Regions from separate parts of the Janthinobacterium kumbetense genome, predicted to be linked through region 2. Evidence: predicted binding sites of a transcription regulator. Region 2 holds the regulator's gene; the other holds the start of a gene.
The links. Region 2 encodes sigma-54, which starts transcription at its own class of promoters, with help from an activator protein. Its sites were predicted from a motif close to TGGCANGNAANCTGCTTT; they were not measured.
Positions count from the first base shown of each region.

Region 1: the regulator sigma-54 is predicted to act here: its motif matches at 2,417-2,434, upstream of NCG91_RS00890 (urease accessory protein UreD).

Region 1 is NZ_JAMQGR010000001.1:205,706-210,307, reverse strand. It holds gene ureC (urease subunit alpha) at 1-751, opposite strand, end outside; gene NCG91_RS00900 (urease subunit beta) at 753-1,082, opposite strand; gene NCG91_RS00895 (urease subunit gamma) at 1,177-1,479, opposite strand; gene NCG91_RS00890 (urease accessory protein UreD) at 1,521-2,387, opposite strand; gene NCG91_RS00885 (two-component system response regulator) at 2,529-4,602, opposite strand, start outside.
Region 2 is NZ_JAMQGR010000002.1:193,359-197,960, reverse strand. It holds gene lptC (LPS export ABC transporter periplasmic protein LptC) at 33-644, shown strand; gene lptA (lipopolysaccharide transport periplasmic protein LptA) at 670-1,251, shown strand; gene lptB (LPS export ABC transporter ATP-binding protein) at 1,251-2,006, shown strand; gene NCG91_RS08260 (RNA polymerase factor sigma-54) at 2,011-3,489, shown strand; gene hpf (ribosome hibernation-promoting factor, HPF/YfiA family) at 3,559-3,921, shown strand; gene NCG91_RS08250 (enoyl-CoA hydratase/isomerase family protein) at 4,050-4,602, shown strand, end outside.

The DNA.
Region 1 (4,602 bases), on a different contig from region 2:
TGAGGGTATCGCTGTGCAGCGCCACCTGGATATCCATGCGGTCGGCCACCGACAGGCAATTATCGATGGCGGCCGGCGTGCTGCCCCAGTCTTCGTGCAGTTTCAAGCCGATGGCGCCCGCGCGCACCTGCTCTTCCAGGGGCAGCGGCAAGCTGACATTCCCTTTTCCCATGAAGCCCAGGTTCATCGGGAAGGCGTCGCTGGCGGCCAGCATGGCGTGCAAATGCCACGGCCCCGGCGTGCAGGTGGTGGCGGCCGTGCCCACGGCCGGCCCAGTGCCGCCGCCCAGCATGGTGGTCACGCCGCTCATCAGCGCTTCCTCGATCTGCTGCGGGCAGATGAAGTGGATATGCGTGTCGACGCCGCCAGCCGTGACGATCATGCCTTCGCCGGCGATGATTTCCGTCGCGCCGCCGATGGGGAGCGTGACGCCGGGCTGGATGTCGGGGTTGCCCGCCTTGCCGATGCCGAAAATCAGGCCGTTTTTCAAGCCGATATCCGCCTTCACGATGCCCCAGTGGTCGAGGATGACGGCATTCGTGATGACGGTATCCATCACCTCGGCCGCGCAGCGCTGCGACTGGCCCATGCCGTCGCGGATCACCTTGCCGCCGCCGAATTTCACCTCTTCGCCGTAGATCGCGTAGTCATGCTCGATCTCGATGAACAGTTCCGTGTCGGCCAGGCGGATGCGGTCGCCCTTGGTGGGGCCGAACATTTCGGCATACGCGCTGCGGGGAATGCTGGCCATCTCAATCCTTTCCCGGTGGAGTGTCTTGCAGTTCACCCATCACTGCGCCATTGAAGCCGTAGACCTTGCGTTCGCCCGCCAGCGCCACCAGTTCCACCGTGCGCTGCTGGCCCGGTTCGAAGCGCACGGCCGTGCCGGCCGTGATATTGAGGCGCATGCCGTAGGCGCGCCAGCGCTCGAAGGCCAGCGCCGGGTTGACTTCGAAAAAGTGAAAGTGCGAGCCCACCTGGATCGGCCGGTCGCCCCGGTTGGCCACCACCACGGTAGCCGTGGCGCGGCCCGCATTCAGGCTGATTTCGCCTTCTTCCAATTTGTATTCGCCTGGGGTCATAATGTTTTCCTTCGTCAAAGCGCTCTACGCTGGCCGGCGGATCGCCGGCGCCACACAGGCACGGCGCGGATGGCGCCCTGCCATGCAATCAAAACTACGGTATCGGGTGGTGCACGGTCACCAGCTTGCTGCCGTCGGGGAAGGTCGCTTCCACCTGGATATCGGGGATCATCTCGGCGATGCCGTCCATGACGTCGGCGCGCGACAGAATCTTCGTGCCGTCCGACATCAGCTGCGCCACCGACTTGCCGTCGCGCGCGCCTTCCATGATGGCGGCACTGATCAGGGCCACCGCTTCCGGATAATTGAGCTTCAAGCCGCGCGCCAGGCGCCGTTCGGCCAGCAGCGCGGCCGTAAAAATGAGCAGCTTGTCTTTTTCGCGGGGAGTCAGGTCCATGGTTTTCCTTACGCTTCTTTCCTGATTAAGTGTTCCAGATGCTAAGTGTTCCAGATGCGGGGCACAACGGCGTCGCGTCCCAGCATGGCGGGACGCAGCAGCTGCCAGGCGGCCAGCATGATGCGGCGCGCCGCCTCGCTGTCGCCGCACAGCAGGCGCACCACCACCAGCGCTTTCATGTGGGTGGCGCCAAACGCGGCGCCGGCCGGCACGGCGATCTCGCGCACGGCCGCCAGCACGGCGGGAGAAACGGGCATGCCGACGGCGATCAGGGTGGCGCACACCGTGTGGCCCCCCAGTCCCAGCGGGCTGGCCATCAGGGCGCCGCCGGCGGCCAGCACGCCCTGCTCCCACCACAGCAGCTTGCCGCCGCGGCGGATCTGCACCTGCTGGCTGATGCTGCCCGTATTGAACATTTCGCCCGAGGCGCCGCGGCCCAGGCAAACGATGTCGCAGCCGATGTAGCCGGCGTCCGGCGCCAGTTCCACCTCGTGGCGCAGGCGCACGCAAGCCTGGTCGAAGAAAATGCTTTCCTGCGGCAGCCACTCGATGGCGGCGCCGCTGCCGGCGCGCAGCACGAGGTGCTGGCCCGAGACATGGCCGTTCGCGCGGTACCACTTGGCGGCGCCGGGGGACGTGAGCAAGGCGTGCGCGCCCTCGCCCACCGTGGCGTCGACGGCCAGCTGGTCGCCGCCCACCACGCCGCCGGGCGGATGGATGATGATGGCGTGGCAAATGGCATCGCCTTCCGGATACAGGGGCTTTTGCACGCGCAGGGGGCCGCTGTGCGTGCGCTCGACGAGGCGGCTGACGCCATCGTGCAGCGCAAAGCCCAGACGCAAATGCGCCTGCCAGGCGCTGTGCGCGCTGGCGGCAGAAGGCGTTGCGAAATGTGGGCTGTCTGGCATGCACTGCAATCGTGTAAATAACGATCTACAAAGCAGGATGCATGCCAGCGTCAGAGGGAAGAAACGTGAGAATCATGCACCGCATTGCGGCGCCCGCACCATATCAGTGCAGTTATCGTGCAGGCACGGCGCGGGGTGTGCTTATGCCGACACGGCTGCCGGCGCCACCGTCAGCACGCGCCGTTCGCGCAGCAAGGCCGTGAAGGCTTCCGCGGCCAGGGGGCGGCTGAAATAATAGCCCTGCATTTCGTCGCAGCCGTGTTCCGTCAAAAAATCCACCTGCTCGCGCGTTTCCACGCCTTCAGCGATGACGCGCATGTCCAGGTTATGCGCCAGCGAAATGACGGAACGGGCGATGGCCGCATCGCTGCTGCTGGTGGTGACGTCGTCGACAAACGATTTGTCGATCTTCAGCACGTCGATGGGGAAGCGTTTCAGGTAGCCGAGGCTGGAATACCCGGTGCCGAAGTCGTCAAGCGAAATGCCCACGCCGATATCCTTCAGGCGCGTGAGGGCCGCCACCGCCTTGTCCGGGTCGCCCATCACCGTGCTTTCCGTGATTTCGATGCCCAGGCAGGCAGGCGCGATGGCGTATTTACGCAGGGCCGCCTCGACGAACGGCACCGTGCGGTCTTGCGCGAACTGCTTGCCGGACAGGTTGACGGCCACCTTGATGCTGCCCAGGCCCGCGTCGTGCCAGGCGCGGATTTGCGCGCAGACGCTTTCGAGCACCCATTCGCCGATGGCCGTGATCGAGCCATATTCCTCGGCCAGCGCGATGAACAGGCCGGGCGGCACCTTGCCCAGCACCGGGTTATCCCAGCGCAGCAAGGCTTCCGCGCCCAGCAAGGCGCCCGTGCGCAAGCACATCTGCGGCTGGTAGTGCACTTCGAATTCATCGCGGCCGATGGCGCCGCGCAGCTGCTGCTGCATCGCCAGGCGGGCGCGGATGTCGCTGCCCATGCGCTCCGTGAAGAAGGCGTAATGGTCGCGCCCCATTTCCTTGGCGCGCACGAGGGCCGTGTCGGCGTGGCGCAGCACGTCGTCGAGGCTGTCGCCGTCGGCCGGACACATGGCGATGCCGATGCTGGTCGTCAGCGCCAGACGCTCGCCATCGACGCTGAGTTCCTCGCGCAAGCCGGCCAGGATGGTTTGCGCCAGCGCAAGCGTGCGCCCCAGCAGGGCATCGTCCTGCAGCAGGATCTGGAATTCGTCGCCGCCCTGGCGCACCACCGTGTCGCCTTCGCGCACGCAGCCGGACAGGAAACGCGCCACCACTTGCAGCGCCTTGTCGCCCACGGCCTGGCCGTGCGAATCGTTGATGTTCTTGAAGCGGTCCAGGTCCAGGCACATCAGCACCACTTGCTGGCTGTCGCGCAGGGCGTTCGCGCGCGCCTGTTCAAAGCGCTCGCGCAGCAGCACGCGGTTCGGCAAACCCGTCAACGCGTCGTGGTAGGAGAGGAAATCGATCAGATGCTGCTCCGCCTTGCGCTCGCTGATGTCGAGGAAGACGCCGATGTAGTTGACGACGGCGCCGTCGGGGCCGTGCACGGTGGAGACGCTGAGCAGGCAGGGATAGGTGTCGCCGCTCCTGCGCCGCGTCTGCACCTCGCCCGACCAGCAGCCGCTGCTGCGCAAGCCCTGGCGCAGGGCCAGCAGCACCGCCTCGCCCGTGTATTCGGCGTGCAGGCGCAAAATGTCCGTGCCCACCACTTCCTGCGCCGCGTAGCCGGTGATGCGCGTAAAGGCGGGATTGGCCGTGACGATGACGCCGGCCGGATCGGTGATCAGGATGGCGTCCTGCGTCGCTTCGAAGACCTGGCCGGACAGGCGCAGCAATTCTTCATTGGCGCGGCGGATCTGCACTTCGCGCGCCAAGGTGCTGGCCACCTGCTCCAGTTCGGCCGTGCGTTCGGCCACGCGCCGTTCCAGGTTGGCGCGCTCCTGCGCCAGCTGCAGCTGCGCCCGCGCCAGGCGCACGTGGGCGTCCGTGCGGGCCAGGATTTCCTCGGCCTGGAAGGGTTTGGCGATGAAATCGACGGCGCCCAGCGCGAAGCCGCGCACCTTGTCGTCCGTATCGTACTGGGCCGACAGGAAGATCACCGGTACCTGGCGCAAGGACGGTATCTCCTTCAGGCGGCGGCACACTTCAAAGCCGTCGAGGCCGGGCATGCGTACGTCGAGCAGGATCAGCTCGGGCGGGCGCGCCTGGGCC
Region 2 (4,602 bases):
CTCGCCAGTGACCTTTGAAAGAGTGAAGCCCTATGCGTAAGCCAGGAGGCGCCCATCGCTGGCGCATGATTTTTACCGTGCTGGGCGCGGTTGTCGTCGCGCTGGGCAGCTTTTGGCTGCTCGAGGTGATGAACAAGAATGGCCAGGACATCACGGCCAGCAAGCATCTGGATGAACCCGACTATTTCATCACCAATTTCAGCATGGTGCGCATGGACTTGACGGGCAAGCCCAGCTATATCGTGTCGGGCACCAAGCTCACGCATTATCCGCTGGACGATTCGTCCGATATCGACCAGCCCTTCGTGCGCAAGCTCACGCCAGGCATGCCGCCGATGAACATGAATGCGGAACAGGCGCATATCGACCAGGACAATACCCGGCTGCAACTGCACCGCAAGGTCGTGATCGACCGCGTGGCCAGTCCGAAGGCGCAGAACCTGACGGTCAAGACGGAAGCGCTGACGGTGTTCCCGGACGAGGAAAGAATGGAAACGGACGTGCCTGTCGATATCCTGACGGGCGCCTCGCGCATCAATGGCATCGGCATGAAGGCGAATAACGCCACCGGCGTGGTGGAAGTGCAGAATGCGCTGCGCATGGTCCTCCCGCCGAAACCGCGCCCGGCCGCGGCGGCAAAATGACAGAATGAAACAAGGAAACCATACTATGAAGAACATCTTGCTGTTGACCGTATTTTCGCTGGCCATCATGGGCGTGGCGCATGCCGAGAAGGCCGATTCCGAGAAGGAAGCCGTCATCACGGCACGCAGCGGCCACGTCGATGACGTCAAGCAGGTGCGCACCCTGACGGGCGACGTCGTGCTGGTCAAGGGGACCCTGACCATGAAGGCGGGCCGGGCCCTGATCACGGAAGACCCGCAAGGCTACCAGTTCATCACCTTCTGGGCCGATCCCGGCAAGCTTGCGACCTTCCGCCAGAAGCGCGATGGCGCGGGCGACCTGTGGGTCGAAGGCGAAGCGGAGCGCGTGGAATACGACAACAAGACGGAAGTGGTGAAACTGTTTTCCAGAGCCAAGCTGACGCGCCTGGAAGGCGCGAAAGTCACCGATGTGGCCAATGGCGCTTTCATCTCGTATGACAGCCGCAAGGAAGAATTTGCGATGGAAAATTCCAACAGCGGCACCAGCACCGCCGATGGCGGCAGCGTGCGCATGGTGATCCAGCCGAAGACCAAGGCGCCGGCAGCGGAGAAAGCGCCGGCCACGCCCGCGCCAGGAAAGAAATAATGGAAAATACACGTTGCGGCAGCACCCTGATCGTTCGCGGGCTGCAAAAAACCTATGGCAAGCGGCAAGTCGTGCATGATGTTTCGCTGCAAGTCGAATGCGGCGAAGTGGTGGGCTTGCTGGGCCCGAACGGCGCCGGCAAGACCACCTCGTTCTACATGATCGTCGGCCTGGTGCCGTCCGATGGCGGCAGCATCGATATCAGCGGCGTGGATATCTCCAGCCTGCCGATCCACCGCCGCGCGCAGATGGGCCTGTCCTACCTGCCGCAGGAAGCGTCCGTCTTCCGCAAGCTGACGGTGGAAGACAATATCCGCGCCGTGCTGGAAATCCAGACCGTCGAAGGCCGTCCGCTGACGAAGGCCGAGATCGAGGAGCGGCTGGATAAATTGCTGGCCGACTTGCAGATTGAAAAGCTGCGCGAGAACCAGGCGCTGTCCCTGTCCGGTGGCGAACGCCGCCGCGTGGAAATCGCCCGCGCGCTGGCCACCGATCCCCGTTTCGTGCTGCTCGACGAGCCGTTCGCCGGCGTCGATCCGATCGCCGTGATCGAGATCCAGCGCATCGTGCGTTTCTTGAAGGAGCGCAATATCGGCGTGCTGATTACCGATCATAATGTGCGTGAGACGCTGGGTATTTGCGACCGCGCCTACATCATCAACCAGGGCTCGGTGCTGGCGTCGGGACGCCCCGACGACATCATTGCGAACGAGTCGGTACGCCGGGTCTATCTGGGCGAACACTTCCGCATGTAAGCCAATGAAACAATCATTGCAGCTGCGCACTTCGCAGCACCTGGCACTGACGCCGCAGTTGCAGCAATCGATACGCCTGTTGCAATTGTCTACTCTGGAATTGCACCAGGAACTCGAGCAATTGCTGACGGACAATCCCTTGCTCGAACGCCTCGACGATCCGCTCGACCGCTCGCTGCGCCTGCTGTCCGACGGGGCCTTGAGCTCCACGGCCGCACCGGCCGAAGCGCCGCCCCAGCCACCAGGCCAGGAGGCGCCCGCAGCGCCGGCCGAAGCGGAAGCGTTTGACGGCGAGGGGGGCGACAGCCCGGCCGCCGCGGATGGCGGCGACAGCGACTGGAGTGAGGCGAGCCGGGGCAAGGCGCCCGACGACGAAGATTCGCGTCCGCAATTGGAGGCCCATCACTGCACTCTGCGCGAACACCTGATGGAGCAGATGCGCGTGACGGTGCTCGAATTGCGCGACCGCGCGCTGGTCGAGCTGATCATCGACGCGCTCGACGACAATGGCTACCTGGAAGAGTCGCTCGACGACATCCTGGCGCGCCTGCCGGAAGAGCTGGAAATCGACGCCGACGAGATGCGCACGGCCTTGTCGCTGCTGCAAAGTTTCGATCCGCCGGGCGTGGGCGCGCGCAACGCGTCCGAATGCCTGGCTCTGCAAATCAAGCGCTTGCCGCACATCGCCATGGTGACGCGGCGCATGGCCCTCGTGATCGTGGAAAAGCACCTGGCCTGGTTTGCCCAGCGCGATTTCAACAAGCTGAAAAAAGCCCTCGATTGCGACGATGAAGACTTGCGCGAAGCGCAGACGGTGATTCGCCAGTGCAATCCGCATCCGGGCGCCGTGTTCGCCTCGGACGTGTCCGATTACGTGGTGCCCGACGTCGTCGTCAAGCGCGCGCGCAATGGCTGGCAAGTCACCCTGAACAACGACGTCATGCCGCGCCTGCGCGTCAACGCCATGTACGCCAACTTGCTCAAGCAGGGCAAGGGGGAGGGCGCCATGGGCGCACAGTTGCAGGAAGCCAAGTGGCTGATCAAGAATATGCGCCAGCGCTTCGACACGATCCTGCGCGTGGCGCAGGCGATAGTAGAAAGACAAAAGAACTTTTTCTCGCATGGGGCCGTTGCCATGCGCCCCCTTGTGCTCCGTGAAATAGCTGATACACTGGGTTTACACGAGAGTACTATCTCGCGGGTAACAACTCAAAAGTACATGCTGACCCCGCACGGCATGTTCGAGTTGAAATATTTCTTTGGTAGCCACGTCGCCACCGAAGCGGGGGGCGAAGCGTCATCGACGGCGATACGGGCATTGATCGTGCAACTGACAGGAGCAGAAGACCCTAAAAATCCTTTATCCGACAGTAAGATTGCGGACATGCTGGGGGAACAAGGCATGGTGATTGCGCGACGTACTGTTGCCAAATACCGGGAAGCATTAAAAATTCCGCCAGTGAGCCTGCGTAAGTGTTTGTAAGTTTTTTTCGGTTCCTCTGCGGGCCGGATAGGATGGACCGCACGAACCCGATCATCTTTAGGAGTGTGTATGAATCTCACCATCAGCGGACATCATCTCGAAGTGACACCAGCCATCCGTGAATACGTACAAACGAAGCTGGAGCGCGTGAAACGTCATTTCGATCAAGTCATCGATATCGCCGTGATTCTGACCGTGGATAACCTCAAAGAGAAAGAAAAACGTCAAAAGGCTGAAGTCAACCTGCGTTTGAGCGGCAAGACTGTCTATGTGGAAAGCTTGGCGCACGACCTGTACGCCGCGATCGATACCCTGATCGACAAGCTCGATAGGCAAGTGATGAAATACAAAACCAAAGTGCAAGGGCACGGTAAAGAGGCGATCAAGCATCTGCCAGACAACTCCGAGGAAGAAGCCGTCGTCGCCGTCTAAGGCCACCCGCTTCCAGCAGTTGTGATCAACTAAGGGCGCACATTGCGCCCTTTTTTGCGCCCAGCGGAACGCAATGTTCCCCGCGCAGGCATTAGAATATTCGCACTTTCACTTCTTTCCTGCCTGCCATGAGCGACTTCGTCCAGACTTCCATCCGCAACCGCACCGGGCACATCGTGCTCGACCGTCCGAAAGCCTTGAATTCCCTGTCGCTGGAGATGGTGCGCGCGCTGAGCGCGGCCCTGCTGGCCTGGCGCGACGATCCGCAGGTGGACGCCGTCGTGATCCGCTCCAGCAGCGACAAGGCCCTGTGCGCCGGCGGCGACATCCGTTTCTTTTACGATGCGGGTCTGGCCACGCCGCAAGGCGGCAGCGCCTTGCTGGAAGATTTCTTTACGGAAGAATATGCTTTAAATCATTTAATTCATTTCTACCCGAAACCGTATATCGCCGTGATGGATGGCGTGGTGATGGGCGGCGGCATGGGCGTGGCGCAAGCCGGGCCAGGCAACCGCTTGCGCATCGTGACGGGCCGCACGCGCATGGCCATGCCGGAAGTCAATATCGGCCTGTTCCCGGACGTGGGCGGCAGTTATTTCCTGTCCCGCCTGGCTGGCCAGCTGGGCCTGTACGTGGGCTTGACGGGCTTGACGATCAACGCGGCCGACGCCCTGTACACGG